Regions from separate parts of the Faecalibacterium wellingii genome, predicted to be linked through region 2. Evidence: riboswitches for the same ligand, from Rfam matches in the RefSeq annotation. Region 2 holds a riboswitch; the other holds the start of a gene.
What was found. A riboswitch is a leader RNA that binds a small molecule or an ion and turns the genes downstream of it on or off. The one in region 2 is predicted to bind FMN.
Positions count from the first base shown of each region.

Region 1: linked by a shared signal. The riboswitch ahead of ribD (bifunctional diaminohydroxyphosphoribosylaminopyrimidine deaminase/5-amino-6-(5-phosphoribosylamino)uracil reductase RibD) and the one ahead of MTP37_RS05990 (ECF transporter S component) in region 2 are both predicted to bind FMN.

Region 1 covers NZ_CP094473.1:2,372,689-2,387,682, forward strand. Annotated here, with positions in the region: gene MTP37_RS11230 (M3 family oligoendopeptidase) at 1-793, shown strand, start outside; gene MTP37_RS11235 (hypothetical protein) at 944-1,618, shown strand; gene uxaC (glucuronate isomerase) at 1,704-3,137, opposite strand; gene MTP37_RS11245 (tagaturonate reductase) at 3,465-4,979, shown strand; gene MTP37_RS11250 (UxaA family hydrolase) at 5,187-6,677, shown strand; gene MTP37_RS11255 (hypothetical protein) at 6,757-6,912, shown strand; gene MTP37_RS11260 (aldose epimerase family protein) at 7,020-7,901, shown strand; gene MTP37_RS11265 (hypothetical protein) at 7,961-8,476, opposite strand; gene MTP37_RS11270 (hypothetical protein) at 8,567-9,403, opposite strand; gene MTP37_RS11275 (zinc ribbon domain-containing protein) at 9,474-10,346, opposite strand; FMN riboswitch at 10,715-10,829, shown strand; gene ribD (bifunctional diaminohydroxyphosphoribosylaminopyrimidine deaminase/5-amino-6-(5-phosphoribosylamino)uracil reductase RibD) at 10,981-12,105, shown strand; gene MTP37_RS11285 (riboflavin synthase) at 12,069-12,710, shown strand; gene MTP37_RS11290 (bifunctional 3,4-dihydroxy-2-butanone-4-phosphate synthase/GTP cyclohydrolase II) at 12,723-13,919, shown strand; gene ribH (6,7-dimethyl-8-ribityllumazine synthase) at 13,941-14,417, shown strand; gene MTP37_RS11300 (winged helix-turn-helix domain-containing protein) at 14,438-14,854, shown strand; gene MTP37_RS11305 (low molecular weight protein-tyrosine-phosphatase) at 14,851-14,994, shown strand, end outside.
Region 2 covers NZ_CP094473.1:1,236,193-1,251,186, forward strand. Annotated here, with positions in the region: gene MTP37_RS05950 (NAD(P)-dependent oxidoreductase) at 1-618, opposite strand, end outside; gene MTP37_RS05955 (aspartate dehydrogenase domain-containing protein) at 634-1,434, opposite strand; gene MTP37_RS05960 (chromate transporter) at 1,543-2,115, shown strand; gene MTP37_RS05965 (chromate transporter) at 2,112-2,684, shown strand; gene MTP37_RS05970 (hypothetical protein) at 2,860-3,135, opposite strand; gene MTP37_RS05975 (ZIP family metal transporter) at 3,583-4,326, shown strand; gene MTP37_RS05980 (alanine/glycine:cation symporter family protein) at 4,596-6,110, shown strand; gene MTP37_RS05985 (mechanosensitive ion channel family protein) at 6,159-7,244, opposite strand; FMN riboswitch at 7,407-7,608, shown strand; gene MTP37_RS05990 (ECF transporter S component) at 7,835-8,434, shown strand; gene MTP37_RS05995 (MATE family efflux transporter) at 8,560-9,978, opposite strand; gene MTP37_RS06000 (phospho-N-acetylmuramoyl-pentapeptide-transferase) at 10,292-11,245, shown strand; gene MTP37_RS06005 (bifunctional 5,10-methylenetetrahydrofolate dehydrogenase/5,10-methenyltetrahydrofolate cyclohydrolase) at 11,352-12,206, opposite strand; gene MTP37_RS06010 (cyclodeaminase/cyclohydrolase family protein) at 12,369-13,004, opposite strand; gene MTP37_RS06015 (5-formyltetrahydrofolate cyclo-ligase) at 12,995-13,567, opposite strand; gene glyA (serine hydroxymethyltransferase) at 13,810-14,994, shown strand, end outside.

The DNA of each region.
Region 1 (14,994 bases), 1.1 Mb from region 2:
GGAAACCGCCGAGTTCATCGACTTTATGCAGGACAACGAGCTGTTCGATGTGGAGAGCCGCCCCGGCAAGATGTCCGGCGGCTATATGACCAGCCTGCCCAGCTACAAGGCCCCCTTCATCTTTGCCAACTGGAACGATACCTCCGGCGATGTGGACGTGCTGACCCACGAATGCGGCCATGCCTTTGAGGGCTATGTAGCCGAGCGTGACCCCGCCATCCCCGCCGATCTGGAATGCCCCGGCATGGAGAGTGCCGAGATCCACTCCATGGCCATGGAGTTCCTCACTGCGCCGTGGCATCATCTGCTGTTTGGCAAGGATACCGACAAATACGCCCTGCTGCACGCCGAGGACAGCTTCGTGTTCCTTGCCTATGGCTGTGAGGTGGACGAGTTCCAGCACATCATGTACCAGAATCCGGACCTGACCCCCGATGAACGCAATGCCGAGTGGCTCAAGCTGGAAAAGAAATACCGCCCGTGGATCGATTTTGACAATCTGCCCTTCTATGGCCGGGGCGCAGGCTGGCAGCGCCAGCTGCACATTTATGAGTGTCCCTTCTATTATATCGACTACTGCCTGTCCACCATGGCCGCGCTGCAGTTCTTCCTGCTGAGCCTGACCGACCACAAGGATGCATGGGAGCGCTATCTGCGCCTTGTGCGCCGCGCCGGTACGGCCAGCTACACCGAGCTGCTGGAGACCGCCGGGCTGAAAGTTCCCTTTGAGGAGGGCAGCATCAAGGGCATTGCCCAGCAGATGACCGACTGGCTGGAAAACCATCAGGTATAAGAAGCCGTTTTCATCCGCACTGTACACCATCTGAACGGTCGTTTTGATGCATCTGAGGGTCGATTCATGCCGTTTTGCTGTCAGGAGCCGTAAAATCTGGTATGCTCTGGACAGAGAAAAAGCGTTTCTGTGAAGCGAAAGGAGATCCTTATGAAACTGACCGGACTGTTCAAGCGCGGTGCCGCCTGCCTGTGCACCGCCGCCATCCTGATGGGCGGCGTCTCCGCCTTTGCCCTGAGCCCCGCTCTTCCGGACGAGCCTGCCACGGCAGAGCTTTCTGTGACCAACGCGGTGTCGGAGGCACAGCTGCGCTCTGCCCTGTCCAAGTTCACTGTCACCTATGACAGCGAGGCCGAGGGCTGGCAGATCGATTCTCCCTACGAGGATGCCAGCATGGAAAAGACCTCCTGCGGCCTGTACCCCTACCTGTTCGTTACCAACGACGACCCCACCGTGTATCTCAGTCTGGGCATGACCTACTTCGGCAATAAAAAGCTGGACATGAAATCTGTTCGGGTAGAGACCGAGGATAACTACTACGACTTCACCTGCGACGACCAGTTCGGCGGCAGCTACGATAACGACCTCAAGGCATGGTTCGACTATGAGCTGTTCGATATGGACGACGAGACCGGCTGGCTGAACGAGTGGCTTGCCGCCAAGAGCGTCACCGCCACCTTTACCGGCAGGGACGGCTCCACCAAGACCTACACCCTGACCAAGGACAACCTGCAGGCCATCCGGGACGTCCTGAACGTCTACGACACCCTGCTCGGTTCCGATGTTTCCACTGCGCGTGTCGTGCTGCGCAGCCTTGTAAAGTAAAGCTCTTCTGTTTACGCAAAAGCCCCCGGAACGGATCACCGTTCCGGGGGCTTTCTATTGCCTTATTCAGGTTCAGGCACTTCTCTTACAGGTTGAAGTAGCGCTTTGCGTTGTCGAAGCAGATGCCCTTGACGATCTTCTCCAGAGACTTCTCGTCGTTGGGATACTCGCCATCCTCGACCCACTGGCCGATGATGTTGCACAGGATGCGGCGGAAGTAGTCATGACGGGTGTAGCTCAGGAAGCTGCGGCTGTCGGTCAGCATGCCAATGAAGTTGCCCAGCAGGCCCAGGCTTGCCAGACGGGTCATCTGCTCTTCCATGCCGATCTTGTGGTCGTTGAACCACCATGCGGAGCCGTGCTGGATCTTGCCCGGCACCTCGGTGCTCTGGAAGCAGCCCAGAATGGTACCGATCTGTGCGTCGTCGGCAGGGTTCAGGCTGTAGATGATGGTCTTGGGGCACTCGTTGGTCTCATCCAGAGCGCTCAGCAGGCTTGCGATCTCGCCGCCGCAGGTAGCGGTGTTGATCATATCAAAGCCGGTATCGGGGCCGAACTTTGCATACTGGCGGCGGTTGACATTGCGCAGGCAGTTGTAGTGGATCTGCATGGCAATGCCCAGACGGTGATACTGCTTGCCCAGATGGATCAGGATGTAGGTCTGGTACTTCTCAGCCTCTTCGGTGGTGCAGCTCTCGCCCTTCATCACCTTCTGGTAAATGGCGTTGACCTCTTCCTTAGTAGCCTCACGGTAGGGGATGTAATCCAGGCCGTGGTCCGAAGCGCGGCAGCCCATCTCGGCAAAGAACTCGATGCGCTTGGTCAGGGCATCGGTCACGCAGTCGATGCAGGCCAGCTTCTCCTTGCCCACAACAGCGGCCAGCTTGCCCATGTACTCTGCAAAGCCGGGCTTGTTGATGTTGATGGCCTTATCGGGACGGAAGGAAGGAGCCACGGTGAACTTGATGGTGGGATCTTCCTTGATCTTCTTGTGCCAGTACAGATCATCGATGGGGTCATCGGTGGTGCCGATGAAGGCAACGTTGGACTGCTCGATCAGGCCGCGGACGGTCAGCTTGGGGTCATGCTGCAGCTTGTCGTTGCACAGGTTCCAGACTTCCTCAGCGGTATCGCCGTTCAGCACGCCCTCGTAGCCGAAGAACACATGCAGCTCCAGATTGGTCCAGTGGTACATCGGGTTGCCGATGGCCATGGGCAGAGCCTCTGCAAACTTCTGGAAGCGCTCGCGGTCAGGCTTATCACCGGTGATGTACTCTTCGGGCACACCGTTGGAACGCATCACGCGCCACTTATAATGATCGCCGAAGTAGCTGCCGTCCGGGTTGCGGCCACCCAGCCACACCTGAGCGATGTTCTCAAAGCGGCGGTTCTCGTAGATCTCACGGGGAGGGATGTGGCAGTGGTAGTCGCAGATAGGCATATCCGCCGCGTAGTCGTGGTACAGATGCTGCGCAGTGGCAGACTGGAGCATGAAGTCCTTATCCATAAATGCTTTCATGGGTCGATAACTCCTTTTTTCTGATCGATGTTTGTTAGAAAATAGTCAAACGTTGTGTACAACGGGACACCCGCCTGCACGGGAAAACTCGTCTTACTTTTAGTATAGCGGAAAATGCGCATGTATACAACTGAAAAAGTGACAAATTTTCTAGCACACAATTGTGCTTTTCGCTGGAAATGCCCCAAAACGGCACCTTTGGGCTAAAAATATTGCACAAAGCCCTTGACTTATTTGTATACAACAGCATAAAATAGGGTAAGGAGCAGAGGGCAGACAAAGAGGCTCTCTGATAAGCAAAGCAAGTTTATAAAGGAGATCAACAAGATGGAAACTTTGAACTACAAGGTTCTGGAAGGCACCGGCTACAACGGCTACATCCTGAAGGATGCACCCGTCAAGGTCATGCAGTTTGGCGAGGGCAACTTCCTGCGTGCCTTCGTGGATTACTTCTATGACATCGCAAACGAGAAGGCCGGCTACAACGGCAAGGTCAAGCTGGTGCAGCCCATCGGCAACTTCCCCCAGATGGCAGACTGGATCAACGAGCAGGAGGGCCTGTACACCCTGTACCTGCGCGGCAGCGAGAAGGGCCAGAAGGTCGATGCAAAGCGCGTGATCTCCTGCGTGTCCGACTGTGTGTGCCCCTACATCGACGGCAAGTGGGACGAAGTGCTGGCTCTGGCACGCTCTGCCGATCTGGAGACCATCGTTTCCAACACCACTGAGGCCGGCATCGCCTACACGCAGGGCGACAGTGAGTTCGATCAGGTTCCTCCCAACAGCTTCCCCGCAAAGCTGACCCGCGTGCTGTTCGAGCGCTACAAGGCATTCAACGGCGCTGCTGACAAGGGTCTGGCCATCCTGTCCTGCGAGCTGATCGACAACAACGGCAAGGAGCTGCAGAAGTGCTGCAACAACTACGCTAAGGATTGGAATCTGGAGCCTGCCTTCATCGACTGGATGAACAACGCAAACACCTTCTGCTCCACTCTGGTGGACCGCATCGTTCCGGGCCGCATCCGCGATCCCAAGGAACTGGCTGCTATGGAAGAGGCCAACGGCTACCATGATGCCGCTCTGGACGTGGGCGAAGTGTTCGGCGTGTGGGTCATCGAGGGCCCCGCAGAGCTGGAGGACAAGCTGCCGTTCAAGAAGGCCGGCGTCAACGTCATGGTCGTGCCTGACGTCACCCCCTACAAGAAGCGCAAGGTCCGCATCCTGAACGGTGCACACACCGGCTTCGTTCTGGGCGCATATCTGGCCGGCTTCGACATTGTGCGTGACTGCATGCACAACGACACCATCCGCGGCTTCATGAACAAGATGCTGCACGAGGAGATCATCCCCACCCTGCCGCTGGACAAGAAGGATCTGGAAGAGTTTGCCTCCGCTGTTGAGGACCGCTTCAACAACCCCTTCGTCAACCATGAGCTGATGAGCATCTCCCTGAACTCCACCTCCAAGTGGAAGGCCCGCAACATGCCTTCCTTCCTGGCTTACATCGAGGAGCAGAAGCAGCTGCCCAAGTGCCTGACCATGTCTCTGGCCGCCTACATTGCCTTCTATTCCAACGACATTCAGGAGCGTACCGCGGACGGCCTGATCTGCAAGCGCCCCGCCGGCAACACCTACAAGATCCAGGATGACGCATGGGCTCTGGACTTCTACTATGCACACAAGGACGACACCGCAGCCCAGCTGGTGCACGCTGTGCTGACCAACACCCAGATGTGGGATCAGGATCTGACCAAGATCGAGGGTCTGGAGGCCGCTGTTCTGGCAGACCTCGAGAAGATCCGCACCGAGGGTGCCGAGGCTGCCTACAAGAGCTGCCTGTAAGCCTGATCGTTTAAAAGAAACATTGCTTTGAGGTGTGAACCCTCTCAGTCCGCTTCGCGTCCAGCTCCCCCGAGGGGGGGAGCTTTTGCGGAAACGTAAAGTTTTCATCGCAAAGACCTCGCCCTTCGGGAGAGGTGGCATCGCATGGCGATGACGGAGAGGGTTCATTCCCTTTTGTGCTTTTAATTGTCAACAAGGAGAACAACTATGCCGCAGGCAATTCATATCAGCCCCATCGACAACGTGGTCGTTGCTCTGCACCCCATTGCCAAGGGCACGCTGGTGGAAGTGGACGGTCTTTCCGTGACTGCTTTGGAGGACATCCCGCAGGGCCACAAGATGGCGGTCAAGCCCATCAAGAACGGCGAGAACGTCATCAAGTACGGCTTCCCCATCGGCCACGCCACCGCTGACGCCGCTCCCGGCAGCTGGATGCACACCCATAACGTGCACACCAACCTGTCCGGCGAGGTGGAGTACAGCTACAACCCCGCCCCGGATCTGGCTCCCCTGCCTAGGGTCGAGCCGGAGACCTTTATGGGCTTCCGCCGCAAGGATGGCCGCGCTGCCATCCGCAATGAGATCTGGATCATCCCCACCGTGGGCTGCGTCAACGACATCGCCAAGAAGATCGTTGCCGACAATCAGGATCTGGTCACCGGCTCCATCGAGGGCCTGTACACCTTCACTCATCCCTTCGGCTGCAGCCAGACCGGCCACGACCATGCACAGACCCGCAAACTGCTGGCTGCGCTGGTGCGCCACCCCAATGCTGCCGCCGTTCTGGTGCTGCATCTGGGCTGCGAGAACCTGCAGCACGATCAGTTCGTGGAAGAGCTGGGCGAGTACGACCATGACCGTGTGAAGTTCCTCACCTGTCAGGAAGTGGACGACGAGTTCACCGCTGCCCGCGATATCCTCAAGGAACTGGCCGCTTACGCTGGTCAGTTCAAGCGTGAGCCCATCCCCGTGTCCGATCTGGTGGTGGGCATGAAGTGCGGCGGCTCGGACGGCCTGTCCGGCATCACCGCCAACCCCACCATCGGCCGCTTCTCCGACATGATGGGCCAGCGCGGCGGTTCCACCGTGCTGACCGAGGTGCCCGAGATGTTCGGTGCCGAGGGCTTCCTGATGGATCGCTGCATCAACCATGACGTCTTTGTCAAGGCTGAGCACATGATCAACGGCTTCAAGGATTACTTCATCAGCCACAACGAGGTGGTCTACGATAACCCCTCTCCGGGCAACAAGCAGGGCGGCATCACCACTCTGGAGGACAAGAGCTGCGGCTGCGTGCAGAAGGGCGGCACTGCTCCCATCATGGATGTCATCGGCTACGGTGATCCTGTTGTCACCAAGGGCCTGAACATGCTGTACGGCCCCGGCAACGATCTGGTCTCCGCCACGGCCATGACCGCCGCAGGCGCACACCTGATCCTGTTCTCCACCGGCCGCGGCACTCCGTTCTCGGCCCCGGCTCCCACCCTGAAGATCTCCACCAACACTCCGCTGGCCCAGAAGAAATCCGGCTGGATCGACTTCAACACCGGCGTGATCGCAGATGGCGAAAAGACCATCGACGAGGCCGCAAAGGACCTGCTGGATCTGGTCATCCGCGTTGCAAGCGGTGAGCAGACCAAGGCCGAGAAGCACGGCTTCCGCGAGATCTCCATCTTCAAGGACGGCGTCGTTCTGTAAAAATCAAAGGCTGCTGAGCGGTTCGCGCCGCCCGGCGGCCTTTTTGTGCATCTGTGAGCCACAAAAAGGATGTGTTTTTATGGCTATGACCACCCGTATGATGATCTATGCGTTCCTGCTTTATGGCGGCATTTTTGCCGCTATCGTGGCCGTTATTGCAAGGGTCATAAAATATCTCATCCGCTATGGCATTGATTATTATTTTGAAAAACTAAAAGAACATCAGAAGGACTGAACCCTCTCCGGCATCGCCTTGAGATAAAGCGCAAAAAGCTCCCCCTTGGGGAAGCTGGCTGTGAGCTTGCGAACAGACTGAGAGTGTTAAAACAGGAGGTATATTTTATGAATCAAATCACCACCCGTTACGTCACCGAAAACGGTGCCTGCTACGAGCAGTATGTCATCACCGACGCCGAGGCAAAGACCGAGCTGGTCATCACCCCGGAGCGCGGCGGCATGATCACCGGCTTCTCGCTGAACGGCGAGGAGTACATCTGGACCCGCCACCCCAATTTTGCCGAGTGCAACCGTCCCCGCTTCGGCGTGCCGGTGCTGTTCCCCAACTGCGGCCTGCCCGATAACGGCGTGCATATCTTCGACGGCAAGGCATACCCCATGGAGAACCACGGCTTTGCCGACCTGTGCGCATGGGATGTGGAAAGCGTCGGCCCGGACGGCGTGACCCTGATTCTGGAGTCCACCCCGCTGACCAAATTCCTCTATCCCTTTGATTTCACCGTGCTGATGAACTACAACCTCGAAGGCAATACTGCCGCCATCAACATGACCGTGATCAACGAGGGCGATACCAACATGCCCTTCAGTTTCGGCTTCCACCCCTACTTCAAGGCTTCCAAGCTGGAAAACGTGGACTTCGACATCCATTGTGCCACCTGCTCCGAGAGCGCCAAGGGCGATCAGCCCGCTGCCCCGGAAAAGATCACCCTCACCCGCAAGGAAGGCGCCGACAACAGCGTGCGCCTGCTGACCGGCGTACAGTTCCCCATGACCCTCACCGACAGCGGCAACGGCCACAAGGTGACTGTGGATGCAGATGACAGCTTCGACCACGCCGTGCTGTGGCAGCAGGATGCCGAGAGCTTTGTGTGCATGGAGCCCTGGAACGGCTGGGCCAACAGCGTCAACGAGGAAGGCCGGCACGAGGTGCTGGAGCCGGACGAGGCCATGACCGCCGATTGGAGCATCACCATCGAGAAGGTCTGAGCTTCGTATCGTATAACAAAAAGGACACACCTACCATGGTGTGTCCTTTTTGTTATAGTTCAGTTCTTTGCCGGAATCATAAAGCTCTTATTTTCCGCCGGGTCCCAGTAGAGCAGTTCCACCCTGCCGCCCTGTGCCAGCAGTTTTTCCTTCGGTTCCTGCTTTTGCCAGCAGCGTTCCAGCAGCTTTTCCATGTCGGCATCGGCAGACACCTTCTCCGGGCAGAGAGTGCTGCCCTGCCACTTGCCGTCTGTGTACAGGCTCAGCACACCGGCATTGCCCGCCAGAATCGCGGCAATGTCCTTCTTCATGCGGTCGTAGTCATACTCCACCGCCTTGTACTGCCCGTGCCACAGGCCGAAGAACACCGAGAACTCTCCGCCCAGTTCAATGAGCAGATTCTCTTCGTTGTGCGGATTCTTGACCACAAAGGCCACATCTTCGTTTTCCATGTAGTCGAAGTCCGGCTCTTCATTCGTGTGCACGGTAACATGCTGGCTGCTCAGCGCCGCAAGCAGGTCCTCCTGCACGGCACTGGTATCCGGGATCTCATCATAATTGATATTTGCGTTCATTGGGCTACCTTCTTTCTTATCTCATCCAATTTAATTAGCGTATCTCCATTTTTTAATGTTTTTTTATTTGAATTTTCCATATATTAACCATCAGTATCCAATAACCTTAGACTCCACCTCCGAAATCACCTCTTCAGAAATCAAGTTTACATCAAGTCGATATACCACATTCATCCGCGGATTGTATACGCCGAGATACTTTACGTTTTTATATTCCGGATGAATCGAGTGAATTCCCATACGCCAATACATAAGTAATTGAAGAGTATGCTTGTTCTGGAGTTTTCGTTTTGACACTTTAAAGTCCCAGAGAGTATCGTCTGTCAAGAAATCGCCATCACCAGTAGCAACATAACCAGTATATCCACCTTCAAAAGTCAAGCCATCCAATACTTTCGGGCCGTAAATCTCAAAAAAGCGTTGAGAACGTTCAACCATCGTGCGAATATTTTCAATTGTATGTGCATCAGGCTTTATATCCTCCACCGGACGATACGCCATAATCCCCGCCCTACACACAGAATCAAACCCAGATAATTTTACAGCCGCATCAATAGAATTGTCATCCAGTCCATTTATATTAAGTAGCAATTGTTGGAACTGCTCTAACCGGCGAATGCCCATTGCACCCATTCTTGAAATGCAAAATGTCTCCTCTGCCGGGGTTCCAGTCATAAAACGCGTAAGGTAATCCACCGCCAGACCAACCAATCCAGGCGATATATTTTCCTCCGAATTTAAGTCGTCAATGTCACCACCGTCAAGTACTGTTTGTGTAAACTCGTTCGGCCTTATATAGCCACCCCATGGTTGCTTTATTTTACTGATACGCCGTGTTACAGAACACATCCATCCGTTCGCAGCGACATCTTGCAGCGTCAACTCACCGGTTAGAATTTTGTCCAACACATCTTCCCTTGTCAACATGGTTCTCATCTCCCCCCGATGTTGTCATGAATAGGTTTTGGTGTTCCGAGTTTGCTCATAAGTAAACCGATTATTTTCTCATCATGTGTTTTCCTTGGAGTTTGGACAATGCACATACCACCTCGACACGATCCTGATTGTCCAAACTCAATTCAAGGTCATGGTCGATGATGGGCAGCTTGAACCGGACGGACTTCAGCCACTGTCCGTTAGGCTGGCGTTCCGGGTAGATCTGCACCTCATCGATCAAAATCTCCACCAGTCTGCGGCGTTCCGCCTCGGTCATGGTGGCATAAAGCTTGTCAAAGCAAATCAGGATCTTATAGATGTTGTCGCCTGTGATTTTGTCGGCTTCAATGGCCTGCTTCTTTGCCCGGGCATCCATCAGTCCATTTTCCACCTCTTCGATTTTATCGTACATCTTATAAAGGCGGTCGTCAAGGTCGGATTTCCGGGCGATAAAGTGCCGGTCGTCCGGGTCAAGGCTGTCGATCTCCTCCATAAGCCGGGATTTTGTGGAGTAGTGCTGCCGCAGCTGCTTCTCATAGGCGGCAATCTCCTGCTCAATGGCAGTGGTATCCACCTTCATATTGATCTTCTCTTGCATCATAGCGGCAAAACGGGGATTGCTGACCAGCTTGGACACCACTTCAGCAACTGCCGCATCCAGCACTTCCTCTTGAATTTGCTTGCGGTAATCGCACTTGTAGCCCCGCTGCATATTGCGGTGCTTGCAGCCGTAATAATAGAAGTCCTTGTACTTTGTCCCGTCCGGTCGCTTCTTGATAGACTTATTGCCATACATTCCCGCACCGCAAACCGGGCATTTCACAATGTTGGACAGCAGGTGCACCCGATCTGTTTTGGGACGAGCTACCAATTCATACTTCTGTGCATTGGCTTTCATCTTGACCTGCGCGGCCTGCCAGACTTCTTCTGACACCAGACCTTCATGCAGACCATGCCCATCCGCGCATCCTTCTGCCGCAGAACAGGTGCTTGCCGGAGCCTCTCGCAGCCCCTTTTTCGCATCAGCCGAAACTAAGGTGTAACACACACGACTTTGCAAGCAAAGTCGTGTGCCAAAGTGCGCTGCTCTCGCCTGTCGGCTCGGTCAAGCGCTTCAAAATGCAACGCATTTTGAGGTCGCCACTGGCGACCCGCGCCCCTTTGGATTCTCCGTTCACATTGTCCTACGGACGATGTGATTTTATTGTTGTAGCGATTCGCTTCATCCCGGTTTCGTCCCGGTTTGCAGAATGCCCTTGCAATCCGAAAGGAGCCGTGCTATAATGCCGCTGTAATTAAATCAGAAATCTTCAGGGCAGGGTGCGATTCCCTACCGGTGGTACAGCCCACGAGCCGTAAGGCATGATTCGGTGAAACTCCGAAGCCGACAGTACAGTCTGGATGAAAGAAGATACCAAGCGCAGAGCCCGCACGGTTCTGCGCTTGTGGAGGCTGCTCTGGGATGCGTTTGCATTCTGGAGCTTTCTTTTTTGCACAAGGGTCCCTTGTGTCTTTTCGGCTTGCCCTGAACGTTTTTGTTCAGGGCTTTTTCTTTTGGAGGCGACACGATGAACGACAAAGACTATATGCGTCTGGCTTTGCAGCTTGCAAAAAAGGGTTGCGGATGGACATCTCCCAACCCGATGGTGGGTGCCGTGGTCGTAAAAGAGGGCAGGATCATCGGACAGGGCTGGCACCAGAGATACGGTCAGGCTCATGCGGAGCGCAATGCGCTGGCATCCTGCACCGAAGGTCCGCAGGGAGCGACCCTGTATGTGACATTGGAGCCGTGCTGCCATTACGGAAAGCAGCCGCCCTGCGTGGATGCGATTCTGGACGCGGGCATTCACCGGGTGGTCGTGGGTTCTGCTGACCCGAATCCGCTGGTGGCTGGAAAAGGAATTGCAATCCTGCGCGCACACGGCATAGATGTGACCGAAAATGTTCTGCAAGAGGAATGCGATGCGCTGAACAAGGTGTTCTTCCACTATATCACCACAAAACGCCCCTTCGTTTCCATGAAATACGCCATGACGATGGACGGAAAAATCGCCACATACACAGGCGCTTCCAAATGGATCACCGGGGAAATTGCCCGGAATCATGTTCAACGGCAGCGACACCGATTCCGCGGCATTATGGTGGGAGTCGGAACCATCCTAGCAGATGACCCGCTGCTGACCTGCCGGATAGAGGGTGGCCGTGATCCCGTCCGGATCATCTGTGATACACATTTGCGGACACCGCTGCAATCACAGGTGGTCATGACCGCCAAACAGGTTCCGACCATTCTTGCGACCTGCTGCGGCGACCCGGAGAAGCAGGCGGCATATCAACAGGCCGGGTGCCGGGTCCTTTGTCTGGAAGCGCATTGCGGTCATGTGAATCTTCTGCAACTGATGGAACAGCTGGGGCAGGAGCAGATCGACAGCATTCTGCTGGAAGGCGGCGGAACCTTGAACTGGTCTGCACTGGAAAGCGGCATCGTGCAGCAGGTACAGGCTTACATTGCCCCGAAGCTGTTCGGAGGAAGGGATGCCAAAGCACCCATTGAGGGTGCAGGTGTCCCGCTTCCGGATGCTGCATTCCGCCTGAAGAACAGCCGATTGGAACAGCTTGGCAAAGATTTCCTGATCGAAAGTGAGGTAGAGTACCCGTGTTTACCGGAATCGTGGAAGAAGTCGGAACAATAAAATCCATCAATCGGGGACAGCATTCCGCCGTACTGACTGTTCGTGCAAAAACGGTTCTGGAAGGAACCAGGATCGGCGACAGCATCGCCGTCAACGGCATCTGTCTGACCGTCAGGCAGCTCTTCCCGGATAGCTTTGCTGCGGATGTCATGCACGAGACCTTGAACCGCTCTGCACTTGCACAGCTCACCATTGGAAGTGCTGTCAATCTGGAACGTGCCATGCCGGCCAACGGACGTTTTGGCGGACACATCGTAGCAGGCCATGTGGATGGCGTCGGACGCATTGCTAATATCCGAAAAGACGATACGGCTATCTGGTACACCATTCATGCAGATTCTGCGATCCTTCGCTATGTCGTCGAAAAAGGCTCTATCACAATAGACGGTATCAGCCTGACCGTGGCTGCGGTGGAACCTACGGGCTTTTCCGTGTCCACGATACCGCACACCGTCCGTCAGACGAACCTGAACCAACGGCACAAAGGGGATTTTGTCAATTTGGAAACCGATGTTGTTGGAAAATATATCGAGAGGCTGCTTTCATCAGAAACACCGAAGCAAAACACGCTCACAAAAGAAATGCTGCTGCGCTGCGGCTTTTAAGGAGAGTTTAGGATGAACTTCAATACCATTCCCGAAGCTTTGCAAGACCTGAAACAAGGAAAAATCATTCTGGTAACGGATGACCCCGACCGTGAAAACGAGGGGGACTTCATCTGTGCTGCCGAATTTGCCACCACCGAAAACATCAACTTTATGGCGACCCACGGCAAAGGTCTGATCTGTATGCCGATGTCCGAGGCTTTCGTCCAGAAGCTGCAATTTCCGCAGATGGTGCAGCATAACACCGACAACCATGAAACGGCATTTACGGTGTCCATCGACCACGTTTCTACTTCTACGGGCATTTCTGCCGCAGAGCGTTCCATTACGGCGATGGCTTGTGTGGACGATCACGCAAAAGCAGAAGATTTCCGCAGACCGGGCCATATGTTCCCCCTTCTGGCAAAAAAGAACGGTGTATTGGAGCGCAACGGTCACACGGAAGCAACCGTTGACCTGTGCCGTCTGGCAGGGCTGAAAGAATGCGGCCTGTGCTGCGAGATCATGCGGGAGGATGGCACGATGATGCGCACCGCTGAACTGGCAAAGCTGGCAGAGCGTTTCCAGATCAAATTCATCACCATCCGTGATTTACAGGAGTACCGCAAGTGTCACGATAAACTGGTCGATCAGGTGACGGCGGTGAACCTGCCCACCAAGTATGGCACCTTCAGAGCTTATGGTTTTGTGAGCCGCCTGAACGGAGAGCATCACATTGCACTGGTAAAAGGTGACATTGGCGATGGAAAGGATATTCTGTGCCGCGTCCACTCGGAATGCCTGACAGGAGATACATTTGGCTCTTTGCGTTGTGACTGCGGCCAACAGCTGGCCGCTGCCATGACGCAGATCGAAAAAGAAGACCGGGGTATCCTGCTCTATATGCGGCAGGAAGGCCGGGGCATCGGTCTGATCAACAAGCTGCGTGCCTATGAACTTCAGGAGCAGGGCATGGATACGCTGGAAGCCAATCTCGCTCTGGGGTTCCATGGAGATGAACGGGAGTATTATCTCGGCGCACAGATCCTCCGGGAACTTGGCGTAAAAAGCCTGCGCCTGCTTACCAATAACCCGGACAAAGTATATCAGCTCTCCGAGTTTGGGCTGGAGATCTCCGAGCGCGTACCCATTCAGATGACGGCGACCCCGTATGACCTGTTTTACCTGAAAACGAAGCAGGCACGGATGGGGCATCTTCTGGAATATTAACAACGAAAGAGGTATTTAAAAATGAAAACATTTGAAGGCAAGCTGGTTTCTCAGAATATCAAGGTCGGTATCGTAGCTGCCCGATTCAACGAATTTATCACGTCCAAACTTCTGAGCGGAGCAATGGATGGTCTGCTCCGGCACGATGTGCAGGACGCTGATATTCATGTTGCATGGGTTCCGGGTGCTTTTGAGATCCCACTGGTTGCCTCTAAAATGGCAAAAAGCGGAAAGTATGATGCTGTGATCTGCCTTGGTGCCGTGATTCGCGGTTCTACCAGCCATTACGACTATGTGTGCAATGAGGTTTCCAAAGGCATTGCCACGGTCTCGCTGGAAAGCGGGGTTCCCGTCCTCTTTGGTGTTCTGACCACCGAAAACATCGAACAGGCCATCGAGCGGGCAGGCACCAAAGCAGGTAATAAAGGCTATGACTGTGCAGTCAGTGCCATCGAGATGGTAAACCTGCTCCGGGAAATGGATACCGCCGCAGAGTAAAATACACGCAGGAGTTTGCCATGATCGTTATAAAGACCCGACAGCCTGACCCGGAATTGGAGCAGAAGATCCGGATGCTTCTGGAACGAGAGCACATCGAGGCAGAGCAAATATCCATTGATTCATGGGAGAAGTTGATTCTTCCGGGGCTTACACTGGATGGAATGACCCACGAAGTGTCGTGCAACGGCAGAAAAGTCTCCCTTACACGACTGGAGTTCGATTTGCTGCTGATGCTTGCCTCCCACGAAGGACAAATCTTCTCAAAAGAAGAGCTTTTCCGTGCTGTGTGGGGACAAAACTGTGACGACACCTTAAAGGTCGTGGCAAATACCGTTTCCAATCTGCGAAAGAAGCTGGCCGGCTGCGGTAGCTTTATCCGCACTACCCACGGCGGCTATGCTTTTGTAAGCCAAAAGGAGAACGACCCGGCATGACCAGGATCTTATTTATTTGTCTCGGAAATATCTGCCGAAGCCCGATGGCGGAGTATGTGATGAAAGACCTTACGTCCAAGGCAGGACTATCCGAGCAATTTGAAATCGCATCAGCCGCCACCAGTGCATGGGAAATCGGA
Region 2 (14,994 bases):
CAGCAGGACGTTTTTGTTCAGGCAGGTGAACACCACCTCGCTCTCGGTCAGCAGCTGTGCCAGCGGCTTGTAGGCCATGCCGGAGGCTTCGGCATCGGACTTGCGGGTGCGGCTGTAATAGGCAATGTCGGCACCCATAAACTGCAGCGCATCGGCGATCATTTTGCCGGACACACCCAGCCCGACGATGCCGACCTTCAGCCCGGTGATCTCCACAGGCTCGTCCCGCAGCATGGGCATTCCAAAACCGTGCAGGATGCCGATGAGCTCGTGCAGAACGTACTCCACAACGCCGCGGTCGCCGTAGTCCCGGATGCCCAGCACTTTGATGCTGCGGGTGCGGGCATAGGCGATATCTACGTTGGCGCTCTCCTCCGAGTACAGACTGCAGCACATGCCGATGTAACGGATATTCGGGCAGCGCTCGATCACGCTTTTGCCCATGCGGGAGGTATAGCTCAGAAGCGCGGCATCTGCATCCCCGATACGCCGCACGATCTCGTCATCGTCCGCCGGGATATCGCGGTACAGGGTCACCTCTTCTGCATACTGATGCAGCTCCTGTTCAGCGGAGGGGATCAGGCTGACCGGCTCAATGGCTACCAGTTTATGGAACATGTGCAGATCCTCCTTTTAATAGAAACACACAGGGGAAGCGAGATTGCGCAGCAGGGAAACCACACTCCAGCCAGCAATGGCGCTGGTGGAAGAGCAGATGTCCACCACAGCCTTCACACCCTCGATCTCGGCAGTGATGCGGTGATCGTCACCCACCCAGCCGGGGACCGAATGCATGGTCACGCCGGTGATCTCCGGGCCGGTGGTGGCCAGAGAGGTGGCCACGGCTACGTTGACCCGGCGCGGGAAGGTGGCAATGGCTTGCTTGGCATTGCCGGTGAACACAGTGGTCTTTTCCGTATCGGTGAGCAGGTGCTCCTCCCATACGGGCGTGTTGCGGAAGCCCCTTGCGCCGGTGTGGGTCTCGATGCCTGCGGTCTCGGCCAGCTGCTGGGCCTGAGCCATCAGGGTGACGGTCTGCAGTACATCAAAGCCGCCGATGGCACCGCTTGCCAGATGCACCTTGGCATCACCCTCTGCGGCAGCGGCCTTGACCTGCTCATAAAAGGCAAGGTCTGCAAACGCGCCAATGGAAATGATGACCAGGTTCACGCCTTTTTTCAGCACAGGCACAGCCATGGCGCGCACAGCCTCCACCGAAGCGGTCTCCACGATGTACTCTGGCTCCAGCGCCAGCAGAGCATCCACATCGTCACACACGGCACAGCCCACTGTTTCGGCAGTCTTTTCTGCCGAAGCACGGGTGCGGCTGGTCACGCCCACCAGCTCGTAGTCCGGCAGAAGACCGTTCTTCCATGCATCGGCCACAATGTTGCCCAGAAATCCGCAGCCTACGATACCAAATTTTGTTTTCATATCCTAAACTCCTTTTTCTGCTTTTTCCAAAGAAAGCAGCATATTCCATTAAAGTATATCATATGAAAACAAAAAATGATATAATAAGGTGCAAGAAAGGAGAAAGCTATGTCGAAAACAAAGGAGCTTTTCTGGACGTTTTTCAAAATTGGAGCGTTCACGTTTGGCGGCGGCTATGCCATGGTGGCTTTGCTGCAGAATGAATTTGTGGAAGAGAAAAAGTGGTTGACAAAAGAAGAATTTCTGGACATGGTGGCAATTGCGGAGTCTACGCCCGGCCCGGTGGCGGTGAACAGTGCCACCTATATCGGCTACAAGATCGAGGGTGCGGCAGGCGCGGCGGCGTCCACGGTGGCGGTGTGTCTCCCGTCCTTCGCGGTCATTTATCTGATCTCGCTGTTCTTTGACCAGTTCCTCCGCCTTTCGGTGGTGGCAAGTGCGTTCCACGGTATTCAGGTGTGTGTGATCTATCTGATCCTTTCCGCCGGACTGAAGATGCTGAAGGAGCTGGAACACAGCGTCTTCAATATCGTCATCCTGACCACGGTTGCGGCAGCGATGGTGGGCTGTTCCATTGCAGCAGTGTCCTTCTCTTCCATTTTTTACATCCTGTTCAGCGGTGCGGCCGGGCTGCTGGTGTATGCAGTACAGCAGCTGCGGAAGGGGGAGAAGAAGCCGTGATCTATGTAGAACTTTTCTGGAATTTCCTCGTGATCGGTGCGCTGTCCTTCGGCGGCGGCTACGGGATGATCTCGCTGGTGCGGGAAACGGTCTTAGGACACGGCTGGCTGACGGAAGGCGAATTTCTCAGCTTCATTGCCGTGTCGGAATCCACACCCGGCCCGCTGGCCATCAATATGGCCACCTTCATCGGTGCTTCACAGGGCGGCTTCTGGGGTGCGCTGTGCGCGACATTGGGCGTGGTGCTGCCGTCCTTTGTCATTATCCTGCTCGTTGCATCGGTGCTGCAGAACCTGATGAAGTATGCGGGAGTCAACGCAGTTCTTGGCGGCGTTCGTCCCTGTGTGGTGGCGATGATCCTGGCAACTGCTGTCAACATGGCGCTTTCTACGCTGGCCGGGTTTGCAGCGGACAAGGCAGGCATTGCACCGGATCTCCGTTCCATTGTGGTGTTCCTGCTGCTGTGGGGGCTGCATGCCCTTTGCCGCCGGAAAAAGGGCAAAGCACCATCGCCCATTGGGATGATCCTGCTCTCTGCAGGACTGGGGATCCTGTTCTGGGGAATATAAGAATAAGCATTGCACGCTGCCTGAGGGGCATCCTGCTTCGGATGGCAGCTCCTGAAAAATGCGCCGGGAGGTTCCCAATAAACCTTTCCGGCGCATTTTTGCTGCAAAAAAACCGGGCACAGAAAAAGTTCCGTGCCCGGTTTGATCGTTCCTTGAACTAAGAGTGCTGCCTGAATTATGCGGCAACAGAAGAAGCAGCTTCGCTGGAAGCAGCCTCACTGGAAGCGGCCTCAGAAGAAGCAGCCTCGCTGGATGCAGCCTCAGAAGAAGAACCGTTCTCCTCTGCAACAGCGGAAGAAGCGTCCTCCTCGGCCTCAGCAGCAACAGAAGTGCTGGTAGAAGCAGCCTCGGAAGAGGATGCAGCAGTGGAGGAAGCAGAACCGCCGCAGGCAGTCATGCCAACAGCCAGAGCCAGAGCGACAACAGCAACACAAACATTCTTGAGTTTCATATCTAAAATCTCCTTGCTTCATGCAAAAGTATTCTTGCAGCTGCCCCACAGGAGGAGCCTTGCTGCAAGAAGATATTCTAGTCTTTTTATTTGAAAAATCAAGAGCTTTTTGGGCAAAGAAGTGATATCTTCAAGAAAATCTACGCTTTTGTTATAATTTGTTGACGAAAGTCAAAGGCTTTTTGGCAAAATTGAACCGGAAGGCAAAGAAACGGCAGATGAGCTGGAACAACTTTTTATGAGGGTGGAAGGGTCGTATAATTTGTTCAGATAAAACCTGCGGAATAAGACTTTGCTCCGGACAGAAATAAAGCTGAGAGAATCTCGGGTGCGGATGCGGCCGACGCATTGCACGGGAAAGCTTTTTCAGGGCGTTCCGGACAGCTCTGCACCTTTTTACCTTTGCGCACATACAACGGGCAAAGGGGGAATGCTGTTTTGAACCGGATGATCTTGACTGCATGGGTGCTGCTGTTTCCGGCGGCGTGCACTACATTGGGCGCAGCGGGGGTGTTTTTGCTGCGGCGGCAGGCCCGGCCCTGCACACAGCGCATTTTGTGCGGCATGGCGGCAGGCATTATGCTGGCGGCCAGCGTGTGGAGCCTTTTGCTGCCCGCCATTGAGCGGGGACGCGGTCTGGCACTGCCTGCGTGGATCCCATCGGCGATAGGGCTCGTACTGGGCGCAGTGGGCCTTTTGCAGGTGGAGCAGTTTGCCGGGCAGCTGCTGGCAGGCGGGGCAGGGCACAGCGGCCGCATGATCCTGGCTGTGACCTTACACAATCTGCCCGAGGGCATGGTGGCAGGGCTTGCCGCTGCCATGGCGTCGACCGGGGAGCCGGATGCCATCAGCGGGGCACTGGCACTGAGCCTTGGCATCGGCCTGCAGAATATCCCGGAAGGTGCGGCGGTCAGTCTGCCGCTGGCCCATGGCTCCTGTACACGGCTTCGGGCGTTTCTGGCGGGCGCTGCGTCCGGGCTGGTGGAGCCGCTGGGCGCATTGCTGGCCTTCGCCCTTGCGGAGCAGGTCGGTGCTGCACTGCCGTGGCTGCTCAGTGCGGCGGCAGGCTGCATGGTGTGCGTGACCGCGCAGGAGATGATCCCGCAGGCGGTGGAAGAGGATGAGCCTGCCGGTGTGGTGAGCATCGTGCTGGGGTTTGCGCTGATGATGGCGCTTGATGTGGCATTATAACCGATGAAAAGTCATACGATAACAAAATTCAGCACAGGCGTGGTCAAACTGAAAATTCCTGCATTTTTCGGAAAATCTTGCGTATGCGGAAATTTTATGATACCCTGTATGCAACGTATCCGCAAGAGGGTACGGGGCAAGAACGAACAGACACAAAGGTGTGACTGCCTGCTGAGGTGCGCACCGGAGTGTGGAATAAGCATCCTGACATGCGGGCAGAGCCTTGAAAGGTTCCTGCCCGCATTTTTTAACAAGAGGGGGAAATCAGGATGCTGGATACCATCACAAGCATCAACAGCGCGGTCAATGGAGTGGTCTGGGGGCCGATCGGTCTGGCGCTGCTGTTCGGCACCGGTCTGGTCATGACGGTGCGGACAGGCGGATTTCAGTTCGGGCACGTTGGCCACTGGATGAAAAACACCATTGGAGCCATCTTTACCAACAAAAAGGTAACGGCCCATACGAACAAAGAGGATATGGCCATCAGCCAGTTCCAAAGCCTTTGTACGGCGCTTGCGGCCACCATTGGTACGGGCAACATCGTGGGTGTTGCCACGGCGATCATCAGCGGCGGCCCGGGTGCCATCTTCTGGATGTGGGTCATGGCGATCCTCGGCATGATGACCAACTACTCCGAGAATGTTCTGGGTATTTTCTACCGCCGTAAGAACGAAAAGGGCGAGTGGTCCGGCGGTGCCATGTATTATCTGGCTGACGGTCTGGGGGCCAAGAAGGGCTGCAGGGCTCTGGGCCGGGTGCTGGCGGTCCTGTTCTCCTGCTTCTGCGTGCTGGCATCTTTCGGCATTGGCAACATGAGCCAGATCAACTCCATTGCAGGCAATATGAGCTCTGCGTTCAACATCCCGAACGTGGTCACAGGCGTTGCGCTGGTGCTTCTGTCCGCTCTGGTCATTCTGGGCGGTCTGAAGCGTGTGGCGGCTGTCACAGAGAAGATCGTCCCCGTTATGGCGATCATGTACATTGTAGGCGCGCTGATCGTGGTGGGTGCACATTTCACGGCGATCCCTGCCGCATTTGCAGCCATCTTCAAGGGTGCGTTTGCACTGCCTGCAGCGGGCGGCGGTATTCTGGGCTACGGCATCTCGCAGGCCATCACATGGGGCTTCAAGCGCGGCGCATTCTCCAACGAAGCGGGCCTTGGCTCATCGGTCATGGTGCACTCGTCCTCCAATGTCCGGGAACCGGTGCAGCAGGGCATGTGGGGCATCTTTGAGGTCTTTGCTGACACCATCGTGGTCTGTACGCTTACGGCGCTGGTGGTGCTGACCACTGGCTTTGTGGATCTGGAAACCGGACACATGCTCTCCGATGTGCAGGGCAGTGCACTGGTGGGGCAGGCATTCTCCACCGTGTTCGGGCACTACGGGCCCAAGTTCGTTGCAGTATCCATCCTGCTGTTTGCCTACTCCACTGTGCTGGGCTGGAGCCACTACGGCACCAAGGCCTTTGAGTATCTCTTTGGCACGAAGGCCAGCGTTGGCTACAAGGTCGTGTTCGTGGGCATGGTGATGGTAGGTGCCACCATGAAGCTGGGCCTTGCATGGGACCTGTCCGATACCTTCAATGGTCTGATGATGCTGCCGAACCTGATCGGTGTGCTGGCACTGTCCGGCACGGTGGCAAAGATCACGAAGAACTACATTGAGCGCCAGCTCTGCGGCAGGAACATTGCCCCCATGTGGTCGGCATTTGAAATCTATCAGAAGGAAGAAGAGGCGCAAGAAGCTGCAGAGGTGCAGCTGGATAAGGCTGCAAATGAATAAACAAAAAAATGCCGCTCCGGTTTGGCTGGAGCGGCATTTTTTCTGGTGTCAGGAATTTTTTTCAATGTACACGCTGGTGGAGGGAAAGGCAAAATCCACACCGTCAGCCTGCATGATATCCATGATGTTCAGGTTCAGGTCGTTCTGCATCTGCAGGAACTCGGCGTAGACATTGGTCACCAGATAGGCGGAGACCAGAATGTTGATGCTGGAATCCCCAAAGTTTGCCAGCTGCACGATGTTGGTGCCCTTGTTGGTATACGGGCTGGCATCCAGCATGGCCTGCAGGTCTTTCATCAGCTTTTCCAGCTTGGGACGGGTAGTATTGTAGGTGACGCCAAGGTTGAATTTATAGGGACGCATGGTGCGCAGGGCCGCGTTCTTTACCGTGGAAGCACAGATCTGGCTGTTGGTGACGATATTGATGGTCTTATCCAGAGAGCGGATGCGGGTGGAGCGGAAATTGATGTCGATCACTTCGCCCTCCACACTGCCCACGGTGATCCAGTCACCCACCGAGAAGGGCTTATCCAGCAGGATGACGATGCCGGAAAACAGGTTGCTGGCGCTTTCCTGTGCAGCCAGCGAAATGGTCAGGCCGACAAGCCCGGCACCGGCTACGATGCTGCCGATGGGAAAGCCCACCTCCTGCGCCAACGCAGCCACGCACAGCACGATGACCAGCACCTTGTAGGTGGTATCCAGCAGAGAGCGCAGCGTTTTGTTGGAGCGGATCTCCGGGCTGCAGGAAGCCAGCAGCAGGTCGGCCAGATCGGATGCGGCATGCAGCCCTTCGCAGACCAGAAGGGTCATGGCGAGACGGAAACAGAGCAGCAGCAGCTTTGGAATGCCGGAAATGGCCCATGGCAGGGAAGCGGCGGCCAGATACACACCAATGACGCTGCACATGCGCAGGATGGGGGTGGAAAAACTGCGCAGCAGGATGGGCGTGCCGGTAAAATACCAGCTGCGGGCAAGCAGCGCCGGAATGCCCTTTTTGTTCAGCCAGCGGCGCACGAGCCATGCGGCCAGCAGGATGAGCAGGGCGCACACCGCACGCGCAGCCAGCGCCAGCCAGCCTTCCAGAAGCAGCGAGCCAAGTTCAAACGAGAGATCACGGATCGAGAAAATCATTTTAACCTCCTGAATTTTTACAGCGCATCCATGATATCATATCACACCCGCCGGAGCAAGGCTGAGAGGAAAACAAAAAAGGAATACTTTGATAAAAAATATACAAATCAAAAAGTTTCCTCTTGACAAGCCGGGGCCGGCACGCTATACTCTGTGCCAGAAAGTTCGTTTCAGGGCGGGGCGTGATTCCCCACTGGCGGTAAGGAAGTTGCTTTCGTTGCCGGAGCGTGCCAAAGGAACAAAAAAGTTCAAACGGCGCGCAATGACAATGAGAGAGATCTCCAAGTCCGCGACCACCTTTTGTGGGTGCTGACCCGGTGCGATTCCGGGACCAACGGTATAGTCCGGATGTAAGAAACGGCAGGCAAATTGTTGTCTACGCGCCCTGTTGCAGTGTTTTTTGTTGCAGCAGGGCGCTTTTCTGTTTGTCCTTCCCGTTCCAAAATAAGAAACTGCTTTCATGAGCAGGGCGTAACGAATGACAAAGACGCTCAGGCGGTGTGCAATGCTTACGGGAACAGCTTCTGCGATACGAAAAGAGCTTTCGGAACATTTTTACAGGGCCTTTTGCCCGGGAAGGAATCATAACCATGAAAAAGAACACGACCCACAATCTTACCGTTGCCGCCATGCTCAGCGCGGTGGCCTTTATCCTGATGTTCATTGAGTTTCCCATCCCGATGCTCATCCCGTCCTTCGTCAAGATGGACTTCTCCGACCTGCCCGCTCTGCTGGGCGCATTCGCACTTGGCCCGGTGTACGGCGTGGTCATCAGCTTTATGAAGAACCTGCTGCACATCGTCATCAAGGGCACCTCCACCGCGTGTGTGGGTGAGCTGTGCAACTTTATGCTGGGTGCGGTTTTCTCCGCTGTGGCAGGCGTTGTCTATAAGCACCACAAGAGCCGCAAGACCGCCATCATTGGTGCTATTGCAGGCGCTGCAGCCATGGCTGTGTTCAGCGTACCGTCCAACTACTTTATTACTTATCCGGCCTATGTCACCTTCTACCATATGCCGCTGGAGGCGATCCTTGGCATGTATCAGGCGATCCTGCCCTCCGCAGACAGCCTCATCAAGTGTCTGGTCATCTTTAACATGCCCTTTACGCTGGTCAAGGGCCTGCTGGACGCAGCACTGTGCCTGCTGATCTACAAGCCGCTGTCTCCCATCCTGCACGGCAGAAAGTAACTTGTTCTCCACTTTTTTCTTCTCAAATCAAATAACCACAGCAAAACTCCCCGGTCAGGTCCCGCAGTGCGGTTCCCGGTCGGGGAGCTGTTTATTTACAGGAAAATAGATTCGCCAGCAGTCGATCAGGCCAGTGCGCCCTTGTCCAGCCATCTGCCGCGTGCCAGCCGCACAAGGAACAGCACGCCGCGCATGGTCAGCTCAAAGCTCATGGCAAACCACACGCCCACCAGCTCAAAACGCGGGGCCAGCAGGGTGGCAAGGGTGAGCCGGATGCCCCACATGCTGACGAGGTTCAGCACAAAGCAGCCGGCACTGTCGCCGGCGCCCTGCATGGCCCCGCTGGCAACGATGCTGGCTCCGAACATGGGCTCGGCCAGAGCTTCGATCCGCAGCACCTGCGCACCCAGTGCAATGACTGCGGTGTCTGCGGTGAAGATGCCCATCAGATTGGGCGCAAACAGATACATGCCTGCACCGGTCAGAGCCATGATGCCTATGCCCATGCAGGTGCACAGCCATGCAAAACGTCTGGACATATCCCGGCGGTTTGCGCCTACAGCCTGACCGACCAGTGCAAGGGCGGCATCCTGAATGCCGTAGCCTGCCATATAGCACAGGCTTTCGGCGCTTACGCCCAGACTATTGGCAGCAATGGCAGTGGTGCCAAGGCCGGACACGATGCGGATGAGCAGGACCTGTGCGGAGGAAAGGGCCGCGCGTTCGGCGGCCAGCGGTGTGCCCACCTTCCAGAGGTTCTGCAGGCAGGCTCTGGTGATCTGCCAGGAGCCGGGCTTGCGGATGCACAGCGGGCCATCGCGGAGCAGCAGCAGTGCCAGCGTCAGCGTGCCGCTGATGGCAGTGGCAAAGGCGGTGCCCAGCGCCGCGCCCGGCACGCCCCAGCCGAGACCCCATACGGTCATGGTGCGGCCCAGCACCGTCATCTGCCGGGTGGGGTTGATGAAGAAGAAGTTGAAGATCACATCCAGCACGCAGGTCAATACGCTGATCAGGCCCGGCGTCAGGGCGTCGCCGCAGGAACGCAGCATAGAGGAATAGGTGCCCATGACCATCAAAAAGGGCAGGGAAGCGGACCAGATGGCAAAATAAGCCGATGCATCCGCCCGCAGGGACGGGTCTGCCCCCAGCCATCCGGGCAGAAACCGGCTGATGCCGATGCCAAAGGCGGCTGCCGCAAGGCCCACTGCAAGGTTGAAGATCATAGACTGGCGCAGCACACCGCGGGCGTCTGCCTGCCGGTCGGCCCCCAGATACTGCGCCACCTGAATGGCAAAGGACATGTACAGACCGGCCAGCATCCCATGCATGAGCCAGGTGCTGGAGCTGACGATGCCGATGGAGGCTGTAGCCGATGCACCGATGTGGCCTACCATGGCCGCGTCGATGTATTCCACCGCTGTTACCACGATCTGCTGCAGGATGGACGGAATGCTCAGAGTCAGCACCACCTGCATGGTGTGCCGCAGCGGTACCTGTTCGCCCCGGCGCATCTGTGCCGAGAGCTGCTCAAGGGAAATGGTCATTGGTTCTCCTTATCCTGATTACACATTAAAAAATGGCGCCGCATACGCTTTGCCATATTCAGCGGAAAATATATTTTTATAGTTTGCGTTTGCTGTGGGCTGCGGCCCGCTCCAAACGCTTTTTCACGAATAAAAGCCCGGAAAGCAAGCAACAGCCCAAACAGCAAAATTTGACAAACTAATACACTATTATAGGTGCAGGCACGACAAAAGTCAATCAAAGACACATTTTTCGCTGTGAGTGATTGATTTTTTACGGGCAGCGTGATACACTTCTTTCACAGTAAGAATAAAAGAAAGAGGAACTTTGAATATGATCGAACTGCTGCTTTCGGTCGTGGGACAGCGCGGCGTGGATGCTCTGGCATTTCTGCTGGCATTTGCTCTCACGGCTCTGATGGATTCCGTTTTTCATGACAGGCTCCCCCATGACCATGGCCGCGAGTTTGCGGTGAATGGTGCACTTTCCAAGGGCAAGGCCCGCGGTTCCGGCCTGATCTTCGTGCTGTGCATCGCGCTGGTGTCGATGGCCTTCCTGCCCTTCAAGGTGGAGTATGTCATCTATACCGTGCTGCTTATTGCGTCCATGCTGTCCGGTTACTTTGACGATGCGGCAGAGACCGCATGGAATGAGTACAAAAAAGGCCTGATCGATTTTGTGATCGCCATTGTAGCCGGTGCCACTTACCTGAACTTCAACGGCTGCGGCGTGCACTTTTTGCAGTGGAGTTTCACCCTGCCGTATGCAGTGTACCTGCTGCTCATCGTCATTCTGATCTGGGCCAGCATCAATGTGGTCAACTGCACCGACGGCGTGGACGGTCTGTCTGCCAGCGTGGCAGTCGTGACCATCGGCACCTACCTGCTGGCCTATAAAACAGAGCTGGCCGAGTACGGCACTGCAGGCGTTGTGTTCATGGGTGCACTGCTGGCCTATCTGTGGTCCAACGCAAAACCTTCCAGCCTGCTGATGGGCGACGCCGGAAGCCGCGCCATGGGCTTTTTCATTGCAATGCTGTCGCTCAAGTGCGGCCACCCCTTTGCCTTCCTGCTGGCTGCCATCGTGTTCATCGTGGATGGAAGTCTGGGCATTATCAAGATCAGCCTGAAGCGCTTCCTGCATATTTCGATCCTCAAGAACACCCGCACCCCGCTGCACGACCATGTGCGCAAAAACAAGGGTTGGAGCGACGAACAGGTGGTGGCCCGCTGGCTGATCCTGCAGTGCGTGGCGTCGGCCTTGCTGCTGCTCCTTGTCCGCGGCTAAAATATAGCAATAAAAAAGACGCTTGGCCTTGTCTGAATAGGTTTCCCCGGCAGGGAAGCATACAGCAGTGGATCAAGCGTCTTTTATTTTATAGTTCTATGATTCGTTACAGCCCGGCCTTTTTCGCTGCGGCCTGCACCACGTGGCCTACCAGCACCGAGGTGGTCACAGTGCCAACGCCGCCGGGCACAGGGGTAATGGCATCCACGATGGGTTCAGCCTCGGCAAATTTCACGTCACCGCACAGCCTGCCCTCTTCGTTCACATGGATGCCCACATCCACCACGGTCTGGCCCTCCCGCAGGCAGTCGGCACCCACGGCACCCATTTTGCCCATGGCGACCACGACCACATCGGCTTCTCTGCACAGGGCGGGAAGATCCCGGGTGCGGGAATTGCAGATGGTCACAGTGGCGTTCTCACGATCCAGCATCATGGCGGCGGGCTTGCCCACCACAAGGCTGCGTCCCACTACGACAGCACGCCTGCCGGAAAGCGGAATGTTGTAATACTTCAGGATCTCAAGGCAGGCCTGTGCAGTGCAGGGAGCGTAGCCGAGGTCGGTATTGGTGAATACTCCGGCCAGCGATCCGTCTGTGATGCCGTCAATGTCCTTTTCCGGAGCCAGAGCCGCACGCACAGTGCGGTCGTCAAACTGTTTGGGCAGAGGACGGAACAGCAGACAGCCATGGATGGCATCCTCTGCGTTGATCTCTGCGATCACCTTCAGCAGCTCGTCCTGAGAGGCATCGGCAGGCAGCAGAAACTGCTTTACCTCCACGCCGACCTTGCCGCAGCGGGCGATCACGCCGCGCTCGTAGGAGAGGTCGTCCTCCCGTTCGCCCACACGAACTACGGCCAGCGTGGGCACGACGCCTTTTGCTTTGAGCTGCTCGCACAATGCGGCGTTGCGCTCGTTCATGGCGGCCACAACCGGCGCACCTTTTAAAATCGTTGCCATAATACTTTCCCTCTCTCGATGATTGATAGTAAAAGCAGCTTCTCAGGTCGGAGGGCAGGAAATTTCTCCGGCGAATGTCCTGGGGCCCCGGCGCGTAAGCGTTGGGGCGGGACTGGAGTCCCGGGCTGTTCGCGGAGAAAGCTTCCTGCCTTCGACCGTAGGTCACCGCATCCGTAATTTCTCCGTCACCGATGCAAACACGGCATCTGCTTTCGGTACAAATTCACCCAGCAATTTATCCGCCTTGGCATCCAGTTCCGCAGCGTGTGCACGGTCTGTCATCAGCTTTGTGTTGATGAACACATTCAGGCTTGCGGCCTGCAAGGCTGCCTTGCACAGAGCGGCTGCGCAGCCTGCGTCCGAGACGGCCAGCACGCTGCCCTTGGCGGCGTATTCTTCCACCAGCACAATGCCCTCGGCGCATTTTTCCATGATCTGCAGCGGCACCGCACAGGCGGCGTCCAGTGCGCTTTCCAGCACGGCGGCTTTGTGTGCGGCCTGTTCCGGCGTGTCCTTTGGCAGGCCATAGGCTGCGGCCAGCGGCGCAAAGGCCTCCGCGTCGGCCTGCACCAGAGCTTCCAGCTCTTTGCGCAGGATGTCAGACCGGGCATTCAGGGCCTGAATGTCCGCTTCCGCAGCAGCATATTTCTTTTTGCCGATGGTCAGGCTGCCCACCATGCTGCCCAGTGCTACACCGGCGGCACCCACCAGTGCCGCTGTGCCGCCGCCGCCCGGCGTGGGCGCTTTGCCGGCCAGTTCTGCCAGAAACTGCTCACAGCTCCGCTTCATCATTTCCATTGGTAAATACCTCTCTCTGTTACATAGGCGTCCAGCCGCTGGTCATGCCCGTCCACGGCGGCATGGGTGACCCGCTGCGCTTCAAATGCAATGCCGATCTTTCCCGCATGGGTGCAGCGGGGAAGAAAGCGGTCGTAATAACCCTTGCCCATGCCGACCCGGAAGCAGTCTGCATCAAAAGCCGTGCAGGGCACAAGGACCAGATCCAGCGCTTCCGGCAGCAGGATCTCCGACCGGCTCAGGATGGGGGTGCGGATGCCGTACTGCCCCACCTCCCAGCCGTCCGGGCCGGGCACAGCGGCGGTAAGGGAATACGCCTCGCCGCATACCGGATAGGCCAGCGTTTTGCCTTGCGCCTGCGCCTTTTCCGCAAAGGCAGAAAGGTCGGCTTCGGAACCAGACGCCGCGTACAGCAGGATGGTCTGCGCATTCTGTACGGCATCCAGCCGCCAGAGGTTCGCACACAGGGCTGCATTTGCTGCGGCGCGTGCCTGAGCAGAAAGCGCCCTGCGTGCGGCACGGCCTGCCCGGCGCTGTGCCTGCTTTTGTTCACTGACCGTCACCGGAGAACACCTCGCTTCATCTGAGGGTTGACTGATTTGAAAAATATACAAAAACAACATTGCATTTTTATACAAGTATAATAAACACTTCAGACGAAAAAAGCAAGCCTTTTGTCAAAATGGAAGTTGAAGATTCTGCAGCTTTCTGCTATGATAAGAGAAAGCAATTCGGTTCGTGCGCGGAGCAGGGTGGCTTGAAGAGATCCGGGGCTTTCTCCGGAAATTGAGAGGGGTAGAATATTATGTACAATGAAATGATGGACACCATCGGTCTGGTCAATACCGTTGATCCGGAGCTGGCTGCAGCCATGGATCGCGAGCTGAACCGTCAGCGCCAGAACATTGAACTGATCGCCAGCGAGAACATCGTCTCTCCCGCCGTCATGGCCGCAATGGGCAGCATCCTGACCAACAAGTACGCCGAGGGCCTGCCCGGCAAGCGCTACTATGGCGGCTGCGTCTATGTGGACGAGGTGGAAAACATCGCCATTGAGCGTGCCTGCAAACTGTTCGGCGCAAAATATGCCAATGTTCAGCCGCACTCCGGTGCACAGGCCAATCTGGCAGTTTATTTTGCTCTGCTGGATCTGGGCGATACCGTCATGGGCATGGATCTGTCTCAGGGCGGTCATCTGACCCACGGCTCTCCGGTGAACATGTCCGGCAAGAACTATAACTTCGTCTCTTACGGTGTCAACGCCGACGGCGTGATCGATTACGCCGAGCTGGAAAAGCAGGTCAGGAAGGTCCGCCCCAAGCTGATCGTAGCCGGTGCATCCGCCTATCCGCGTGCCATCGACTTTGAAAAGATCGCTGAGATCGCCCACGGCTATGGTGCATATCTGATGGTGGATATGGCCCACATTGCCGGTCTGGTGGCAGGCGGCTATCACCAGAGCCCCGTGCCCTATGCAGATGTTGTGACCACCACCACCCACAAGACCCTGCGCGGCCCCCGCGGCGGCCTGATCCTAACCAACAACCCGATCCTTGCAAAGCGCATCAACTCCGCTGTGTTCCCCGGCACGCAGGGCGGCCCGCTGGAGCATGTCATTGCTGCAAAGGCTGTCTGCTTTGGCGAGGCGCTGAAGCCTGAGTTCAAGGAGTATGCCCGCAAGATCGTAGAAAATGCAAAGGCTCTGGCAGATGCGCTGCAGGCTCGCGGCGTCAAGCTGGTATCCGGCGGCACCGACAACCATCTGATGCTCATTGACCTGCGCGACGAGGAGTGCACCGGCAAGGAACTGGAAGCACGTCTGGACAGTGTGCACATCACCGCCAACAAAAACACCGTTCCCGGCGAGACCCGCAGCCCCTTTGTGACTTCCGGCGTGCGTCTGGGCACTCCGGCTGTCACCACCCGCGGCATGGGCGTGGCCGAAATGAAGGTCATTGCGGACTGCATTGCCGACTGCATTTGGCATTAT